Linked DNA regions of Amorphoplanes digitatis. The protein of the gene in region 1 binds, or shares a complex with, the protein of each later gene. Links are inferred from orthologs where the notes say so. Each region holds a gene or a part of one and is shown on either strand. Other genes may lie near its edges.

Region 1 (9,655 bases):
CGGCTCGGCACCCGCCAGGTCGACGTATACGGCGTCACCTCGTACGCGGATCTGGTGGCGACCTGCGAGGTGGAGGGCAAGTCGCTCGGCCTCGACGTCGAGGTCCGGCAGACCGACGCCGAGCACGAGATGCTGGCCTGGCTGCACGCCGCCGCCGACGAGCAGGCACCGGTGGTGCTCAACCCGGGCGCCTGGTCCCACTACTCGTACGCGGTCCGGGACGCCTGCGCGATCCTGCGCGCGCCCCTGGTCGAGGTGCACATCTCCAACATCCACGCCCGCGAGGAGTTCCGGCACCACTCGGTGATCTCGGCGGTGGCGACGGGCGTCATCGCCGGCCTCGGGGTGGACGGCTACCGGCTGGCGCTGCGGCACATCGCGGGACGTGCTTGACCCGATTCGCCGGTTCATGACCCACGCCGGTAAACTCGCTCGGTCACCTTCACGCTCTTTAGACCAAGGCAGGACATGGCTTCCACCAACGACCTGAAGAACGGCCTGGTGCTCAACCTCGAGGGCGACCTGTGGGCCGTCGTCGAGTTCCAGCACGTCAAGCCGGGCAAGGGTGGGGCGTTCGTGCGCACCACGCTCAAGAACGTCCTTTCCGGCAAGGTCGTGGACAAGACGTTCAACGCCGGCACCAAGGTCGAGACCGCGACCGTGGACAAGCGCACCATGCAGTACCTCTACCAGGACGGCGACGACTTCGTCTTCATGGACCTGGACACCTTCGAGCAGATCCACGTGCCCGGCGGCACCGTCGGCGAGAACGCCAACTACCTGCTCCCCGAGGCCGAGGCCACGGTGGCGACGCACGAGGGCGTTCCGCTCTACATCGAGCTGCCGACCAGCGTCTTCCTCGAGGTGACCTACACCGAGCCGGGCCTGCAGGGCGACCGCTCCACCGGCGGCACCAAGCCGGCAACGGTCGAGACCGGCGCGACGGTCAACGTCCCGCTCTTCATCACCACCGGCGAGAAGATCAAGGTCGACACCCGCGACGGCCGTTACCTCGGCCGTAGCTGATGGCGGAGGGCCCCAAAACCCAGATGCCGGCGCGCCGCAAGGCGCGCAAACGGGCGCTGGACGTCCTCTACGAGGCGGACCTCCGTGACCTGCCGCCGGTCCAGGTCCTGACGACCTACCTGGACCGCATCGCCAAGCCCCGCCCGGACCACCTGGACTACACGGTCAGCCTGGTCGAGGGCGTGGCGAAGAACCTCGACCGCATCGACGAGCTGATCGCGAGCTACGCGGAGGGCTGGACCATCGACCGCATGCCGGTCGTGGACCGGAACCTGGCGCGGATCGCGGTCTACGAACTGCTCTACGTCGGCGAGATCGACGACCCCGTCGCGATCTCCGAGGCGGTCGAGTTGGCGAAGCAGATGTCCACGGACGACAGTCCGCGATTCCTGAATGGCATCCTGGGCAGAATCGCGGAATTCGCCACGCGATAGGCCCTTCCGCCGATCCTGCGGAATTGCCGGCCCGGTCGGGCCGGTCCCCGCGGGTCCCGCCGAGTGCGGGGTTCGCGGGGCGGTGACTGTGCGTTGACCTCGCGCTTTGTAGTCGTCGCGGTCCCGCGGGAGTGTTGCGCTTCGTAGTTGACCGGGCCGCCGGGCGGCGCAATCCGATCATTCTCGGGCCGCGCCCCGACGGGCACAAAAAAGGGGGCCTGGCGGGGCCCCCTTTTCGCTATCGCGTGATCAGGATGCGAAGAACGCCCGCGGGTCGGCGACGAGCACGCCCTGCTCGGTCAGGCGCTCGATGAGGCCGGACGGCGAGATGTCGTACACGATGGCGAGGGCGCGCAGGTCATCCGCGCGGATCGACAGCACGCGACCGTTGTAGTCACCGCGCTGCTGCTGTATGGCCCGGGCGTAGCGCGCGACGTAGGCCAGGTCCTCACCGGCGGCGTCGTACAGCTTCTCCAGGTCCAGGACGATCTTGTTGGTGGCCTCGAGCCGGACACCGCTGCCGTCAGGCAGCAACTCCGAAACGGGGACCCGGTAGAAGTCCGCCAGTTCGGCGAGGCGGGAAACGGTGACGGCGCGATCGCCACGCTCGTACGAGCCCACCACGACGGCCTTCCACCGGCCGTTCGACTTCTCTTCCACACCCTGCAGGGAAAGGCCCTGCTGCTGGCGGATGGAGCGCAGGCGGGCGCCCAACGACTTGGCGTACTCAGACGGCATTCGGACACTCCCAGTACTGTGCTGGCCCGGAGGGTTCTTCCTCGGATCGCTACGCTGCGTGACGGTACGGAGTTTGCGACCCCTGGTCAAGTGTCGGTTACCGATGAGTCGCCGAGCCGGTGCGCGAGTTGTCCGTATTCGACCCGTCTGGTCCGAGGGTTGGCCACGTCACCATGGTCATCCGAACTCGCACTGATAACGTTGCGTCAGCCATCGGGCCGTCCCTGCCGGGGCGCCCGACCGACATCCTTTAACGACCCGTCCTGTGAGGCGGGGAAGGAGGTCCGCCGTGGCACATCCACGCGCCGACACCGCGGCCCAGCAGGGCGCCGCGAAGATCATCATTTCCGGGTCGGACCTGCAACGGGTCGTCGACCGGATCGCGCACCAGATTCTCGAGAAGACCTCCGGCGCGACCGGCACGGTACTTCTCGGCATACCGACCCGCGGCGTGCCGCTGGCCCGCCGCCTGGCCGCCCGGATACACGCCTTCGAGGGCATCGACGTGCCGGTCGGCTCCCTCGACATCACGCTCTACCGCGACGACCTGCGGCTGCACGCCACCCGCGCGCTCGGCAAGACCGAGATACCGGGCGGCGGCCTGGACGGCCGCCGGGTGATCCTGGTCGACGACGTGCTCTTCTCCGGCCGTACGGTGCGGGCCGCCCTCGACGCGCTCGGCGACGTCGGCCGGCCCAGCTCCGTGCAGCTCGCCGTGCTCGTCGACCGCGGCCACCGGGAGCTGCCGATCCGCGCCGACTACGTCGGCAAGAACATTCCGACCGCGCTGACCGAGAGCGTGCGCGTCTCGCTCTCCGAGACCGACGAGGGCGTTGACGAGGTCAAGCTCTTCTCCGGATCCGAGGTTTCCCGATGATCAAGCATCTGCGCTCGGCCGCCGACCTCGACGCCGAGACCGCCACCCTGATCCTCGACACCGCCGGCGAGATGGCCGCCCTGGCCGGCCGCGAGGTCAAGAAGCTGCCGACCCTGCGCGGCCGCACCGTCGTCAACCTCTTCTACGAGGACTCCACGCGTACCCGGATCTCCTTCGAGGCCGCGGCCAAGCGCCTCTCCGCGGACGTCATCAACTTCTCCGCCAAGGGTTCGAGCGTCTCCAAGGGCGAGAGCCTCAAGGACACCGCGCTGACCCTCCAGGCGATGGGCGCCGACGCGGTCGTCATCCGGCACCCGGCCAGCGGCGCGCCGCACCGGCTGGCCTCCTGGGTGGACGGCTCGGTGATCAACGCCGGCGACGGCACGCACGAGCACCCGACGCAGGCGCTGCTGGACGCGTACACGATGCGGTCGCGGCTCGGCACGCTCGCGGGACTCAACGTCGCCATCGTCGGCGACGTGCTGCACAGCCGGGTGGCCCGCTCCAACGTCCTGCTGCTCACCACGCTGGGCGCCAGCATCACCCTGGTCGGGCCGCCGACGCTGATCCCGGTGGACATCGCCGCGGCGCTGTCGCCCGCGACGAAGGTGTCGTACGACCTCGACAGCGTCCTGCCCGGCGCGGACGTCGTGATGATGCTGCGGGTGCAGACCGAGCGGATGCAGGACTCCTTCTTCCCCTCCGCCCGGGAGTACTCGCGCCGCTACGGGCTCGACGTCGCACGCATGCGCAAGCTGCCGGAGCATGCCATCGTCATGCATCCCGGCCCGATGAACCGGGGCATGGAGATCGCACCCGAGGTGGCGGACTCGACCCGCTCCACGATCGTCGAACAGGTCGCCAACGGCGTCAGCGCCCGGATGGCGGTTCTCTACCTGCTACTCGGAGGCAAGGCATGACCGCGTACCTGATCAAGGGTGTCCGTCTTCTCGGCGGTGACCCGGCCGATCTGCTGATCGCCGACGGGGTGATCGCCGAGGGGCCCGCCGACGGCGCCGAGGTGATCGACGCCGAGGGCCTCGTCGCGCTCCCCGGCCTCGTCGACCTGCACACCCACCTGCGCGAGCCCGGCCGCGAGGACGCCGAGACCGTCGAGACCGGCTCGCGCGCCGCCGCGCTCGGCGGCTACACGGCGGTCTTCGCGATGGCCAACACGTCGCCCGTCGCCGACACCGCCGGCGTGGTCGAGCAGGTCTGGCGCCTCGGCCGCGAGGCCGGCCTGGTCGACGTGCAGCCGATCGGCGCCGTCACCGTCGGGCTGGCCGGCAAGCAGCTCGCCGAGCTCGGCGCGATGGCCACCTCGGCGGCGAACGTGCGTATCTTCTCCGACGACGGGTTCTGCGTCGCCGACCCGCGCCTGATGCGCCGCGCCCTGGAGTACGTCAAGGCGTTCGACGGCATCATCGCCCAGCACGCCGAGGAGCCGCGGCTCACCGAGGGCGCGCAGATGCACGAGGGCGAGGTCTCCACCCGGCTCGGCCTGACCGGCTGGCCCGCGGTCGCCGAGGAGGCGATCATCGCCCGCGACGTGCTCCTGGCGGAGCACGTCGGCAGCCGCCTGCACGTCTGCCACGTCTCCACCGCCGGCTCGGTCGAGGTGCTGCGCCAGGCCAAGGCCCGCGGCGTACGGGTGACGGCCGAGGTCACGCCGCACCACCTGCTGCTCACCGACGAGCTGGCCGCCAGCTACGACCCGGTCTACAAGGTCAACCCGCCGCTGCGCACCGCCTCCGACGTGCGGGCGCTGCGCCAGGCGCTGGTCGACGGCGTGATCGACATCGTGGCCACCGACCACGCGCCGCACGCCGTCGAGGACAAGGAGTGCGAGTGGGCCTACGCCCGCCCGGGCATGGTCGGCCTGGAGACGGCCCTGCCCGTCGTGCTCTCCGTGCTGGGTGAGCAGTGGGACCTCATCGCCGAGCGGATGTCCCGCGCACCGGCCCGCATCGCCGGGCTGGCCGGGCACGGCACCGATCTCACGGTCGGCTCGCCGGCCAACCTGACGCTGGTGGACCCGTCCGCCCGGCGGGTCGTCGACCCGTCCGGCCTGGCGAGCCGCAGCCGCAACACACCGTACGCGGGCACCACCCTGCCGGGTCGCATCGTCGCGACCTTCCTCCGGGGAGAGCCGACAGTCCTCGACGGGAAGGCCGTCAAGTGAAACCAGCGATTCTTGTGCTCGAAGACGGGCGCACATTCCGTGGCACCTCCTACGGCGCGGAGGGGGAGACCTTCGGTGAGGCGGTCTTCACCACCGGCATGACCGGCTATCAGGAGACGCTGACCGACCCGTCGTACCACCGGCAGGTCGTGGTGCAGACCGCGCCGCAGATCGGCAACACCGGCGTCAACGCCGAGGACGACGAGTCCGACCGCATCTGGGTCGCCGGCTACGTGGTCCGCGACCCGGCCCGGCGGCCCTCGAACTGGCGCGCGACCGGCGACCTCGGCGAGCGGCTGGCGGCCGAGGGTGTCGTCGGGATCAGCGGCATCGACACCCGAGCGCTGACCCGGCACCTGCGCGAGCGCGGCGCGATGCGGGTCGGCGTCTCGACGGTCGACCTCGACCCGGCCTCGCTCACGGCGCGCGTGCTGACCCAGCCGCAGATGGCCGGCGCCGACCTCTCCGCCGAGGTGACCACGGCGCGGCGCTACACCGTCGAGGCGGTCGGCGAGCGGCGCTACACCGTCGCCGCCCTTGACCTGGGCATCAAGCGCAACGTCTCGCGGCGCCTCGCCGAGCGCGGCGTCACCACGCACGTCTTCCCGGCGTCGTCCACCATCGAGGACCTGCTCGCGGTCGAGCCCGACGCGGTGTTCCTGTCGCCCGGCCCGGGCGACCCGGCGACCGCCGACGGGCCGGTCGCCCTCGCCCGGGAGGTGCTGCGCCGCCGGATGCCGCTGTTCGGCATCTGCTTCGGCAGCCAGATCCTGGGCCGGGCGCTCGGCTTCGGCACCTACAAGCTGGGGTACGGCCACCGCGGCATCAACCAGCCGGTGCTCGACCGGACCACCGGCAAGGTCGAGGTGACCTCGCACAACCACGGCTTCGCGGTCGACGCGCCGCTCGACACGATCATCGACACGGAGTTCGGCCGGGTCGAGGTCTCGCACGTCTGCCTCAACGACAACGTGGTCGAAGGGCTGCGGGCACTGGATGTGCCCGCGTTCACGGTCCAGTACCACCCCGAGGCGGCCGCGGGCCCGCATGACGCGGACTACCTGTTCGACCGCTTCGTGGAGCTTGTCGAGAGGGTGGATGCCTGATGCCGAAGCGCACTGATCTCCAGCATGTGATGGTGATCGGCTCCGGCCCGATCGTCATCGGCCAGGCCTGCGAGTTCGACTACTCCGGCACCCAGGCGTGCCGGGTGCTGCGCGCCGAGGGGCTGCGCGTCTCGCTCGTCAACTCCAACCCGGCGACGATCATGACCGACCCGGAGTTCGCCGACGCGACCTACGTCGAGCCGATCACCCCGGAGTTCGTCGAGCTGGTCATCGCCCGGGAACGCCCCGACGCGATCCTGGCGACCCTCGGCGGGCAGACCGCGCTGAACACGGCGGTCGCCCTGCACGAGAACGGCGTCCTGGACAAGTACGGCGTCGAGCTGATCGGCGCCAACATCGACGCCATCCGCAAGGGCGAGGACCGCCAGCTCTTCAAGGACATCGTCGCCCGGGCCGGCGGCGAGACGCCGCGCTCGCGGGTCTGCCACTCGATGGACGACGTGCACGCGACCGTCGCCGAGCTCGGCCTGCCGGTCGTCATCCGCCCGTCGTTCACCATGGGCGGCCTCGGCTCCGGTATGGCGCACAACACCGAGGACCTGGAGCGCATCGCCGGCTCCGGCCTGGCCGCCTCGCCGGTGCACGAGGTGCTCATCGAGGAGAGCGTGCTCGGCTGGAAGGAGTACGAGCTCGAGCTGATGCGCGACAAGCACGACAACGTCGTGGTCGTCTGCTCGATCGAGAACGTCGACCCGATGGGCGTGCACACCGGCGACAGCGTCACCGTCGCGCCCGCGATGACCCTGACCGACCGCGAGTACCAGAGGCTGCGCGACCTCGGCATCGCCGTGCTGCGCGAGGTCGGCGTCGACACCGGCGGCTGCAACATCCAGTTCGCGATCAACCCGCGCGACGGCCGGCTGGTCGTCATCGAGATGAACCCGCGGGTGTCGCGCTCCTCGGCGCTGGCGTCGAAGGCCACCGGCTTCCCGATCGCGAAGATCGCCGCGAAGCTCGCCATCGGTTACACCCTGGACGAGATCCCGAACGACATCACGCTCAAGACGCCTGCCGCGTTCGAGCCGGCGCTGGACTACGTGGTCGTGAAGATCCCGCGGTTCGCGTTCGAGAAGTTCCCCGGCGCCGACCCCGAGCTGACCACCACGATGAAGTCGGTCGGCGAGGCGATGAGCCTGGGCCGCAACTTCGCCGAGGCGCTCAACAAGGCGATGCGCTCGATGGAGACCAAGGCGGCCGGGTTCTGGACGTCGCCGACGTTCGACAGCGCGGACGAGGCGCTCGAGGCGATGCGCATCCCGCACGACGGGCGGCTGTACACCGTCGAGGCGGCGCTGCGCCTCGGCGCGAGCGTCGAGCAGGTGCACGAGGCCAGCGGCGGCATCGACCCGTGGTTCCTGGACGAGATCGCGGCGCTGGTCGAGCTGCGCGAGCGGATCCTGGACGCGCCGGTGCTCGACGAGGCGCTGCTGCGGCTCGCCAAGCGCTCCGGGCTCTCCGACCGCCAGCTCGCGGCGCTGCGCCCCGAGCTGGCCGGCGAGGACGGCGTGCGGACCCTGCGGCACCGCCTCGGCGTGCGGCCGGTCTACAAGACCGTCGACACCTGCGCGGCCGAGTTCGCCGCGAACACGCCGTACCACTACTCCACGTACGACGAGGAGACCGAGGTCGCGGCCTCGGACCGGCCCAAGGTGCTGATCCTGGGCTCCGGCCCGAACCGGATCGGCCAGGGCATCGAGTTCGACTACTCGTGCGTGCACGCGGTCATGGCGCTGCGCGAGGTCGACTTCGAGACCGTCATGGTCAACTGCAACCCCGAGACGGTCTCCACCGACTACGACACCGCCGACCGGCTCTACTTCGAGCCGCTCACCTTCGAGGACGTCCTCGAGGTGTTCCACGCCGAGGACTCGTCCGGCAAGGCCGCCGGCGGCCCGGGCGTGGTCGGCGTCATCGTCCAGCTCGGCGGCCAGACCCCGCTCGGGCTGGCCAAGCGGCTCAAGGCCGCCGGCGTGCCGATCGTCGGCACCTCGCCGGAGTCGATCGACCTGGCCGAGGACCGCGGCGCGTTCGGCTCGGTGCTGGCCAAGGCCGGCCTGCGCGCGCCCGCGCACGGCACGGCAACCTCGTTCGAGGAGGCCAAGGCCATCGCCGACGAGATCGGGTACCCGGTGCTGGTCCGGCCCTCCTACGTGCTCGGCGGCCGGGGCATGGAGATCGTGTACGACGAGCCGACGCTCGCCGACTACATCGCCCGGGCCACCGAGATCTCGCCGGACCACCCGGTGCTCGTCGACTGCTTCCTGGACGACGCGATCGAGATCGACGTCGACGCGCTCTGCGACGCCACCGGCGAGGTCTACCTCGGCGGCGTGATGGAGCACATCGAGGAGGCCGGCATCCACTCCGGCGACTCGTCCTGCTCGCTGCCGCCGGTCACCCTCGCGGGCTCGCACCTGGCCGAGGTGCGCCGCTACACCGAGGCGATCGCCCGCGGCGTCGGCGTCCGCGGCCTGCTCAACGTCCAGTACGCGCTCAAGGACGACTCCCTGTACGTCCTGGAGGCCAACCCGCGGGCGTCGCGGACCGTGCCGTTCGTCTCCAAGGCCACGGCGGTCCCGCTGGCCAAGGCGGCCGCCCGGATCATGCTCGGCGCCACCATCGCGGAGCTGCGCGCCGAGGGCATGCTGCTGCGCAGCCGCGACGGCGGCGAGACACCGGCGAACGCGCCGATCGCGGTCAAGGAGGCGGTGCTGCCGTTCAAGCGGTTCCGCACCCCGGCCGGCAAGGGCGTCGACAGCCTGCTCGGCCCCGAGATGAAGTCGACGGGCGAGGTCATGGGCATCGACCCGGCCTTCGGCCCGGCGTTCGCCAAGTCGCAGGCGGCCGCGTACGGCTCGCTGCCGACCAGCGGCAAGATCTTCGTCTCGGTGGCCAACCGCGACAAGCGCTCGATGATCTTCCCGGTCAAGCGCCTCGCCGACCTGGGCTTCACGATCGTCACCACCGCCGGCACCGGCGAGGTGCTGCGCCGGCACGGCATCGAGTGCGAGATCGTCCCCAAGCACTTCGAGAGCCCGGGCCGCAACGCGGTGGCGCTCATCGGCACCGGCGAGATCGCCCTGATCATCAACACGCCGCAGGGCTCGGGCGCGAGCGCCCGCTCCGACGGGTACGAGATCCGCAGCGCCGCCGTCATCCACGACATCCCGAGCATCACCACGGTGCCGGGCGCGGCCGCGGCGGTGATGGGCATCGAGGCACTGATGCGCGGCGACATGACGGTCCGCCCGCTCCAGGAGCTGCACGCGAT
Region 2 (9,736 bases), 6.0 Mb from region 1 along the record:
CTTCCCGGAGCCGGTCATCCAGGTCGCCATCGAACCGAAGACCAAGTCGGACCAGGAGAAGCTGGGCGTCGCGATTCAGCGCCTCGCCGAGGAGGACCCGACCTTCCGCGTCTTCAACGACGAGGAGACCGGTCAGACGGTCATCGCCGGCATGGGCGAGCTGCACCTCGACATCCTCGTGGACCGCATGCGCCGCGAGTTCAACGTCGAGGCGAACATCGGTAAGCCGCAGGTGGCGTACCGTGAGACCATCCGCGGCACCGTGGAGAAGCTCACCTACGTGCACAAGAAGCAGACCGGTGGCTCGGGCCAGTACGCGAAGGTCGTCGTCACCGTCGAGCCCCTGCCGCTCGCGGCGGACGGCCCGACCTACGAGTTCGTCAACGCGGTGTCCGGCGGTCGCATCCCCAAGGAGTACATCCCCTCGGTGGACGCGGGCGCGCAGGACTCGCTGCAGTACGGCGTCCTCGCCGGCTACCCGCTTGTCGGCGTGAAGCTGACACTGGTGGACGGTCAGTTCCACGAGGTCGACTCGTCGGAAATGGCGTTCAAGATCGCCGGCTCGATCGTGATGAAGGAGGCGGCCCGCAAGGCCGACCCCGCACTCCTCGAGCCGATGATGTCCGTTGAGGTCACCACCCCTGAGGACAACATGGGTGACGTCATCGGTGACCTCAACTCCCGCCGCGGCATCATCCAGTCGATGGAGGAGCGTCACGGCGCTCGCGTCATCAAGGCACTGGTGCCGCTCTCGGAGATGTTCGGCTACGTCGGCGACCTGCGGTCGAAGACTCAGGGCCGGGCGAGCTACAGCATGCAGTTCGACTCCTACGCCGAGGTTCCTCAGAGCGTCGCGAAGGAGATCATCGCTAAGGCCACCGGCGCCTGACGCGTTGAGGCACGTGCGGTCCGTCGAGGACCGCACGTGCACGAGCAGTCGACAGAGTCCTGAGCGCCTTATCGGCGTGCCGGGCGAGAAGAAAAGACACAGTCCACAGGAGGACACCAGTGGCGAAGGCGAAGTTCGAGCGGACTAAGCCGCACGTCAACATCGGCACCATTGGTCACATCGACCACGGTAAGACGACGCTGACTGCGGCAATCACGAAGGTCCTGCACGACCAGTACCCGGACCTGAACCCCTACACGCCGTTCGACGAGATCGACAAGGCGCCGGAGGAGAAGGCCCGCGGCATCACGATCTCGATCGCGCACGTCGAGTACCAGACCGCGTCGCGGCACTACGCGCACGTGGACTGCCCCGGCCACGCCGACTACATCAAGAACATGATCACCGGTGCCGCCCAGATGGACGGCGCGATCCTGGTGGTCGCCGCGACCGACGGCCCGATGCCGCAGACCAAGGAGCACGTGCTCCTGGCCCGCCAGGTCGGCGTTCCGTACATCGTTGTCGCCCTGAACAAGAGCGACATGGTCGAGGACGAGGAGCTCCTGGAGCTCGTCGAGCTCGAGGTCCGCGAGCTGCTCAGCACCTACGAGTTCCCGGGCGACGACCTGCCGGTCGTGCGCGTCTCGGCACTCAAGGCGCTCGAGGGCGACGAGGAGTGGAGCGGCAAGCTCATGGAGCTGATGAACGCGGTCGACACCGCGATTCCGCAGCCCGAGCGTGAGACCGAGAAGCCGTTCCTCATGCCGATCGAGGACGTGTTCACGATCACCGGCCGCGGCACCGTTGTCACGGGTCGCGCCGAGCGCGGCATCCTCAAGCCGAACGAGGAGGTCGAGATCGTGGGTATCCGCGAGAAGTCGACCAAGACCGTTTGCACCGGCATCGAGATGTTCCGCAAGCTGCTCGACGAGGCCCGCGCGGGCGAGAACGTCGGTCTGCTGCTGCGTGGCATCAAGCGCGAGGACGTCGAGCGCGGCATGGTCGTCGTGAAGCCCGGCACCAGCACCCCGCACACGGAGTTCGAGGGCCAGGTCTACATCCTCTCGAAGGAAGAGGGCGGCCGGCACACCCCGTTCTTCCAGAACTACCGCCCGCAGTTCTACTTCCGCACCACGGACGTCACCGGCGTCGTCACGCTGCCCGAGGGCACCGAGATGGTCATGCCGGGCGACTCCACCAGCATGTCGGTCAAGCTGATCCAGCCGATCGCCATGGAGCAGGGCCTGAAGTTCGCGATCCGTGAGGGTGGCCGCACCGTCGGCGCCGGCACGGTCACGAAGATCAACGTCTGAGTAAGCACCCCGATTAGCAATGCCGCGATCGATGCGGCATACTAGTCAGGTTGCGTCCGCGCAGGGTGGTTGGCTGCTCTCGCTTTCGAGAGAGGGCGGTCAGCCACCCTCGCCGGGTGTCCGGCGTGGTTGTTCGTAGCCGCCGGCATCCCCGATCCCGACGGATCAAGGAAGACTCCCTGGAGAATTCCTTGCGGGCATGATCGCTCCAGATTCTTGGGGCGGAGCCTGGTTCACCAGCGCGACACGCCCGACCGCGGGGGTCGGACATCGCAGGACCAACGGTCCTGCGGGCATGCGAGGGCCACAGCTTTCGCACGTAGCGGCATCGAGAGAAGGAAACAGAAGCCACCATGGCGGGACAGAAGATCCGCATCCGGCTCAAGGCCTATGACCACGAGGTCGTCGACTCCTCGGCGCGCAAGATCGTCGAGACGGTTACGCGTACCGGTGCGCAGGTTGCTGGCCCGGTGCCGCTGCCCACGGAGATCAACCGTTTCTGCGTGATCCGTTCGCCGCACAAGTACAAGGACTCGCGCGAGCACTTCGAGATGCGCACGCACAAGCGTCTGATCGACATCATCGACCCGACTCCGAAGACGGTCGACTCGCTGATGCGCCTCGACCTTCCGGCTGGCGTCGACATCGAGATCAAGCTGTAGGGATCCGGACAATGGACAGGCAAGTGAAGGGCATCCTGGGCGCCAAGCTCGGCATGACCCAGGTCTGGGACAACAACAAGGTCGTCCCGGTAACCGTGGTGCAGGCCGGCCCGTGCGTCGTGACCCAGGTCCGCACCCCCGAGACTGACGGCTATACCGCGGTTCAGTTGGCGTACGGCGCCATCGACCCGCGGAAGGTCAACAAGCCGGAGGGCGGCCACTACGCGAAGGCGGGTGTGTCGCCGCGGCGCCACATCGTGGAGCTGCGCACCAGCGACGCCACCGAGTACGAGCTCGGCCAGGAGGTCACCGTTGAGGCGTTCGCGGTCGGTACGCCGATCGACGTCACCGGTAAGACCAAGGGCAAGGGCTACGCCGGTGTCATGAAGCGGCACGGTTTCCACGGCCTCAAGTCGAGCCACGGTGTGGAGCGTAAGCACCGTTCGCCCGGCTCCATCGGCGCCTGCGCGACGCCCGGCCGCGTCTTCCGGGGTACCCGGATGGCCGGTCGCATGGGCAACAAGCGCTTCACCGTGCAGAACCTCACGGTGCAGGCGGTCGACGTGGAGAACAACCTGCTGCTCGTCAAGGGTGCCGTTCCCGGCCCCAAGGGCGCGCTGATCCTCGTCCGTACGGCGGCGAAGAAGAAGGGTGGTGCCAAGTGAGCTCGGTTGACGTGATCAACACCGAGGGCACGAAGGCCGGCTCGGTCGAGCTGCCCGGCGACATCTTCGACGTGCAGGCGAACATCCCGCTGATGCACCAGGTCGTCGTGGCGCAGCTCGCTGCGGCCCGTCAGGGTACGCACAAGGCGAAGACCCGTGGCGAGGTCGCCGGCGGCGGCAAGAAGCCTTACAAGCAGAAGGGCACCGGTCGCGCCCGTCAGGGCTCGATCCGCGCGCCGCAGTTCACCGGCGGTGGCGTCGTGCACGGACCCGTGCCGCGCGACTACAGCCAGCGGACCCCGAAGAAGATGAAGGCCGCCGCCCTGCGTGGCGCCCTCTCTGACCGGGCACGCGACGGCCTGGTGCACGTGGTCGAGGGCTTCATCGCCGGCGAGAAGCCGTCGACGAAGGCCGCGATCGCCACGCTGCGCAAGGCGACCGAATCGAACAAGGTTCTGGTCGTCCTGAGCAGCCACGACGAGCTGAACTGGATCTCGCTGCGGAACGAGCCGACCGTCCACCTCATCGAGGCCGGCCAGCTCAACACGTACGACGTCCTGGTCGCCGACGAGGTCGTCTTCACCAAGGAAGCCCTCGACGAGTTCCTGGGCGTTCCGGCCGAAGCCGCCGAGGAGGGGGACAAGTGAGCACGATCGCCGACCCGCGCGACATCATCGTCGCGCCCGTGGTCTCCGAGAAGAGCTACAGCGTTCTCGACCAGAACTGGTACACGTTCCTGGTTCACCCGGACGCCAACAAGACTCAGATCAAGATCGCGATCCAGCAGATCTTCGACGTCCGCGTGCTGACGGTGAACACCGCGAACCGCGAGGGCAAGCGCAAGCGCACCAAGACCGGGTTCGGTCAGCGCAAGGCGACCAAGCGCGCGATGGTGAAGCTGGCTGACGGTGACCGTATCGAGGCCTTCGGCGGCCCGGTCAGCTAAGGGGTTGTAAATCATGGCTATCCGTAAGTACAAGCCGACCACGCCGGGCCGTCGTGGCTCCAGCGTCGCCGACTTCGCCGAGATCACCCGGTCGACGCCGGAGAAGTCTCTGCTGGCCCCGCTGCCCAAGAAGGGTGGCCGCAACGTCCACGGTCGCATCACCACGCGGCACCAGGGCGGCGGTCACAAGCGGCAGTACCGGCTGATCGACTTCAAGCGCAACGACAAGGACGGCGTGCCGGCCAAGGTCGCTCACATCGAGTACGACCCCAACCGCACGTCCCGCATCGCACTGCTGCACTACGCCGACGGCGAGAAGCGCTACATCCTCGCGCCGAAGGACCTCAAGCAGGGCGACCGGGTCGAGTCGGGTGTCGGCGCGGACATCAAGCCGGGCAACAACCTGCCCCTGCGCAACATCCCGGTCGGTACGACGGTCCACGGTGTGGAGCTTCGTCCCGGCGGTGGCGCCAAGCTGGCCCGTTCGGCCGGCGTTGGCATCCAGCTGCTCGGCCGTGAGGGTGTGTACGCCACGCTGCGTATGCCCTCCGGTGAGATTCGCCGCGTCGACATCCGCTGCCGCGCGACGGTCGGCGAGATCGGCAACGCCGAGCAGTCGAACATCAACTGGGGCAAGGCCGGCCGCATGCGATGGAAGGGCAAGCGCCCGACCGTCCGTGGTGTCGCCATGAACCCGGTCGACCACCCGCACGGTGGTGGTGAGGGTAAGACCTCAGGTGGTCGCCACCCGGTCAACCCCGCCGGTAAGCCGGAGGGCCGTACCCGCCGCAAGGGCCAGGAGAGCGACCGCATGATCGTTCGCCGCCGCTACGCCACCCGCAAGCGCGGGTAACGGGAGTTAAAAGATGCCTCGCAGCCTGAAGAAGGGCCCGTTCGTCGACGACCACCTCATCAAGAAGGTGGAAGTCCAGAACGAGAAGAACTCGAAGAACGTCATCAAGACCTGGTCGCGACGCTCGACGATCATTCCCGACATGCTCGGGCACACGATCGCCGTGCACGACGGGCGCAAGCACGTCCCGGTGTTCATCACCGAGGCCATGGTCGGGCACAAGCTCGGCGAGTTCGCTCTGACCCGCACGTTCAAGGGTCACGAGAAGGACGACCGCAAGAGCCGTCGTCGCTAAGCAGTCCACGGATTAAGAAACAAGAGGGGTTACAGCGATGCCAGTCAAGGGCGACGCTCCGGCGCTTCCGGGCGCACGGGCGGTTGCGCGCCACGTGCGCATCTCGCCGAACAAGGCGCGCCGTGTGATCAACCTCGTCCGCGGTCTGCCCGCGAAGGAGGCTCTCACGGTTCTGCAGTTCGCACCGCAGGCCGCGAGTGAGCAGGTCTACAAGGTGCTCGCGAGCGCGATTGCGAACGCGGAGAACAACGAGCGGCTCGACCCGGACGCTCTCCTCGTCAGCGAGGCGTTCGTCGACGAGGGTCCGACGCTGAAGCGGTTCCGGCCGCGTGCGCAGGGCCGGGCGTACCGGATCCGCAAGCGCACCTGCCACATCACCGTGGCAGTGGAGGCGGTCCAGGTGGCCACTCCGGCCCGCAAGGCCGCCGCGAAGAAGGCCGCGCCTGCGAAGAAGGCGGCGCCCGCCGCCGAATCCCAGCAGAGCACGGAGGGTGCCGAGTAATGGGTCAGAAAGTTCACCCCACCGGGTTCCGTCTCGGCATCTCCACCGACTGGCGGAGCCGCTGGTTCGCGGACAAGCTCTACAAGGACTACATCGGCGAGGACGTCAAGATCCGCCGCATGATGTCCAAGGGCCTCGAGCGCGCCGGCATCTCCAAGGTCGACATCGAGCGCACCCGTGACCGGGTCCGCGTGGACATCCACACCGCCCGGCCGGGCATCGTCATCGGCCGTAAGGGTGCGGAGGCCGACCGGATCCGCGGCGAGCTCGAGAAGCTCACCGGCAAGCAGGTGCAGCTCAACATCCTCGAGGTGAAGAGCCCGGAGTCGGACGCACAGCTCGTGGCGCAGGGCGTCGCCGAGCAGCTGTCCAGCCGGGTCAGCTTCCGCCGGGCGATGCGCAAGGCGATGCAGTCCGCGATGAAGAACCCGGTCTGCAAGGGCATCCGCGTGCAGGTCTCCGGCCGCCTCGGCGGCGCGGAGATGAGCCGCACGGAGTTCTACCGTGAGGGTCGCGTTCCGCTGCACACGCTGCGCGCCAACATCGAGTACGGCTTCTTCGAGGCCCGTACGACCTTCGGCCGCATCGGTGTGAAGGTCTGGATCTACAAGGGCGACGCCGTGCCGGGTCGCGAGGTCGCCCCCGAGGCGCCCGCGCGTCCGCGCCGTGACCGTGCCGACCGCCCCGAGCGTCCGCGCCGTGGCCGTTCCGGTTCGTCCGGTACGACCGCGGGTGGCACCGAGGCCGGCCGTGCCGCCCAGGCCGCGGCTGTGACCCCCGCCTCGGCGGAGGCCGCGCCCACGACCGACACCGCCGTTGCTCCGGCCGCGGCCGAAACGCAGCAGGAGGGCTGACACATGCTGATGCCGCGTAAGCCCCCGAAGGGCTTCCGCAAGCCGCACCACCCGGACCGCCACGGCGCGTCCAAGGGCGGCAACCGGGTGGTCTTCGGTGAGTTCGGTATCCAGGCCCTGGAGCCGGCGTATGTGACCAACCGGCAGATCGAGTCGGCCCGTATCGCCATGACGCGCCACATCAAGCGTGGCGGTAAGGTCTGGATCTCGATCTTCCCGGACCAGGCGCTGACCAAGAAGCCCGCCGAGACCCGCATGGGTTCCGGCAAGGGCTCGCCGGAGTGGTGGGTGGCGAACGTCAAGCCGGGACGCATTCTCTTCGAGATGTCCTTCCCGAACGAGACGATCGCGCGCGAAGCGATGCGTCGCGCGATCCACAAGCTCCCGATGAAGTGCCGCATCGTGACGCGCGAAGTGGGTGAAAGCTGATGGCAGCGGGCGTTAAGGCCTCCGAGCTGCGTGAACTCCCGGAAGAGGAGCTCGTCACGCGACTCAAGGAGTCCAAGGCGGAGCTGTTCAATCTCCGCGTCCAGGGTGCGACCGGTCAGCTCGACAACCACCGTCGTCTGCAGGTCGTCCGCAAGGACATCGCGAAGATCTACACGATCATGCGTGAGCGTGAGCTGGGGCTCTCGGCCGCGCCGACTGAGGTGACTACAGCATGAGCGAGAACGCAGCTGCTGAGCCGCGGAGCCAGCGCAAGGTGCGCGAGGGCCTCGTGGTCAGCGACAAGATGGACAAGACCGTCATCGTCGAGGTCGAGGACCGCGTCAAGCATGCGCTGTACGGCAAGGTTCTGCGGCGCACCCGCAAGCTTCAGGTGCACGACGAGCAGAACGCCTGCGGCGTTGGCGACCGGGTCTCGCTGATGGAGACCCGCCCGCTGTCCGCCACCAAGCGGTGGCGGGTCGTGGAGATCCTCGAAAAGGCCAAGTGAGTTTGCTGGGCCGGCCGGGTTACCCGGCCGGCCCGGCGGCCCGTCCAACCGCCCCGCCGCAGCCCTGGAAACGGACTAACGGCGGAGCAGAGTTCCGCCAAGCTTCGGCTCGTTGCCGGAGAACTGGCAGACATAGGAGACAGACGTGATCCAGCAGGAGTCGCGACTGCGCGTCGCCGACAACACGGGTGCCCGGGAGATTCTGTGCATCCGCGTTCTGGGCGGCTCCGGTCGCCGTTACGCGAGCATCGGTGACGTCATCGTGGCGACGGTCAAGGACGCCATTCCGGGTGCCGGTGTGAAGAAGGGTGACGTCGTCAAGGCGGTCATCGTTCGCACCGCCAAGGAGCGCCGCCGTCCCGACGGCTCGTACATCCGCTTCGACGAGAACGCCGCCGTCATCATCAAGGACGGTGGCGACCCCCGCGGTACGCGCATCTTCGGCCCGGTCGGCCGCGAGCTGCGCGACAAGCGGTTCATGAAGATCATCAGCCTGGCGCCGGAGGTGCTCTGACCGTGAAGATCAAGAAGGGCGACACGGTCGTCGTCATCGCCGGCAAGGACAAGGGCGCCAAGGGTAAGGTCATCGCGGCCTTCCCGCGGCAGGACAAGGTCCTGGTCGAGGGCGTCAACCGCATCAAGAAGCACGAACGCATCCGCACGACCCAGCGCGGTTCCAAGACCGGCGGCATCGTCACGCAGGAAGCCCCGGTTCACATCTCGAACGTGCAGATCGTGGACTCCGAGGGCAACCCGACCCGCGTCGGGTACCGCACCGACGAAGGCGGCCAGAAGGTTCGCATCGCGCGTAGCACCGGTAAGGACCTGTGATGACTGCCGCTACTGAGACCAAGACGCTGCCCCGCCTGAAGCAGAAGTACCGTGGCGAGGTCATCGCCGCCCTTCAGGAGCAGTACAAGTACGGCAACCCCATGCAGATCCCGGGCCTGGTGAAGGTCGTCGTGAACATGGGTGTCGGCGAGGCTGCCCGCGACGCCAAGCTGATCGACGGCGCCGTGCGGGACCTGACCACCATCACCGGTCAGAAGCCGCTGGTGCGGCGTGCGACCAAGTCGATCGCGCAGTTCAAGCTGCGCGAGGGCATGCCGATCGGCGCGAAGGTCACCCTTCGCAACGACCGGATGTGGGAGTTCCTGGACCGGCTGCTGTCGATCGCGCTGCCGCGTATCCGTGACTTCCGCGGTCTGGACGGGCGCAAGCTCGACGGCCACGGCAACTACACGTTCGGTCTGACCGAGCAGTCGGTGTTCCACGAGATCGACCAGGACCGGATCGATCGGACCCGGGGCATGGACATCACGGTGGTCACCACCGCCACGACCGACGAGGAAGGCCGGCAGCTGCTCAAGCTCCTGGGCTTCCCGTTCAAGGAGAACTGAGCATGGCTAAGAAGGCGCTGATCATCAAGGCGGCCGCGAAGCCGAAGTTCGCCGTGCGTGCGTACACCCGCTGCCAGAAATGCGGACGTCCGCACTCGGTCTACCGCAAGTTCGGTCTGTGCCGGGTGTGTGTCCGGGACATGGCCCACCGCGGTGAGCTGCCCGGCGTGTCGAAGGCTTCCTGGTAACCAAGCAATACCGCTTCGCCGTAGGCCCGGAATGCCTGGGAACCCCGGCGAGAAAGGTTGACGAATACCCATGACGATGACGGACCCGATCGCAGACATGCTCACGCGTCTGCGTAACGCCAACCAGGCGTACCACGACAAGGTGACCATGCCCTTCTCGAAGATCAAGGCGAACATCGCCGAGGTCCTCAAGGCAGAGGGCTACATCGCGTCCTGGACGGCTGAGGACCCG

Evidence for each region.
Region 2: the proteins of nusB (region 1) and rpsJ are in contact, whole or in part, in a solved structure (PDB 3D3B), measured with the Escherichia coli proteins. The link is inferred for Amorphoplanes digitatis from one-to-one orthologs.

What each region holds. Positions count from the first base shown.
Region 1 is NZ_JACHNH010000001.1:2,007,093-2,016,747, forward strand. The notes cover bases 1-2,754. They hold nusB (transcription antitermination factor NusB), read left to right. Parts: upstream 1-1,049; coding sequence 1,050-1,460; downstream 1,461-2,754. Other genes in these bases: aroQ (type II 3-dehydroquinate dehydratase), read left to right, coding at 1-393; efp (elongation factor P), read left to right, coding at 469-1,026; bldD (transcriptional regulator BldD), read right to left, coding at 1,710-2,198; pyrR (bifunctional pyr operon transcriptional regulator/uracil phosphoribosyltransferase PyrR), read left to right, coding at 2,488-2,754. In the rest of the region: more of pyrR, read left to right, coding at 2,755-3,075; BJ971_RS09125 (aspartate carbamoyltransferase catalytic subunit), read left to right, coding at 3,072-3,995; BJ971_RS09130 (dihydroorotase), read left to right, coding at 3,992-5,257; carA (glutamine-hydrolyzing carbamoyl-phosphate synthase small subunit), read left to right, coding at 5,254-6,363; carB (carbamoyl-phosphate synthase large subunit), read left to right, coding at 6,363-9,655. UniProt on the Escherichia coli protein: Part of the processive rRNA transcription and antitermination complex (rrnTAC). The complex forms an RNA-chaperone ring around the RNA exit tunnel of RNA polymerase (RNAP).
Region 2 is NZ_JACHNH010000001.1:8,021,569-8,031,304, reverse strand. The notes cover bases 1,375-4,209. They hold rpsJ (30S ribosomal protein S10), read left to right. Parts: upstream 1,375-2,555; coding sequence 2,556-2,864; downstream 2,865-4,209. Other genes in these bases: rplW (50S ribosomal protein L23), read left to right, coding at 4,173-4,209; rplD (50S ribosomal protein L4), read left to right, coding at 3,526-4,176; rplC (50S ribosomal protein L3), read left to right, coding at 2,876-3,529; tuf (elongation factor Tu), read left to right, coding at 1,375-2,202. Also shown: fusA (elongation factor G), read left to right, coding at 1-889; more of tuf, read left to right, coding at 1,009-1,374; more of rplW, read left to right, coding at 4,210-4,475; rplB (50S ribosomal protein L2), read left to right, coding at 4,489-5,328; rpsS (30S ribosomal protein S19), read left to right, coding at 5,342-5,623; rplV (50S ribosomal protein L22), read left to right, coding at 5,661-6,125; rpsC (30S ribosomal protein S3), read left to right, coding at 6,125-6,979; rplP (50S ribosomal protein L16), read left to right, coding at 6,983-7,408; rpmC (50S ribosomal protein L29), read left to right, coding at 7,408-7,644; rpsQ (30S ribosomal protein S17), read left to right, coding at 7,641-7,916; rplN (50S ribosomal protein L14), read left to right, coding at 8,062-8,430; rplX (50S ribosomal protein L24), read left to right, coding at 8,427-8,747; rplE (50S ribosomal protein L5), read left to right, coding at 8,747-9,316; BJ971_RS35415 (type Z 30S ribosomal protein S14), read left to right, coding at 9,319-9,504; rpsH (30S ribosomal protein S8), read left to right, coding at 9,575-9,736. UniProt on the Escherichia coli protein: Involved in the binding of tRNA to the ribosomes. Part of the processive rRNA transcription and antitermination complex (rrnTAC). The complex forms an RNA-chaperone ring around the RNA exit tunnel of RNA polymerase (RNAP).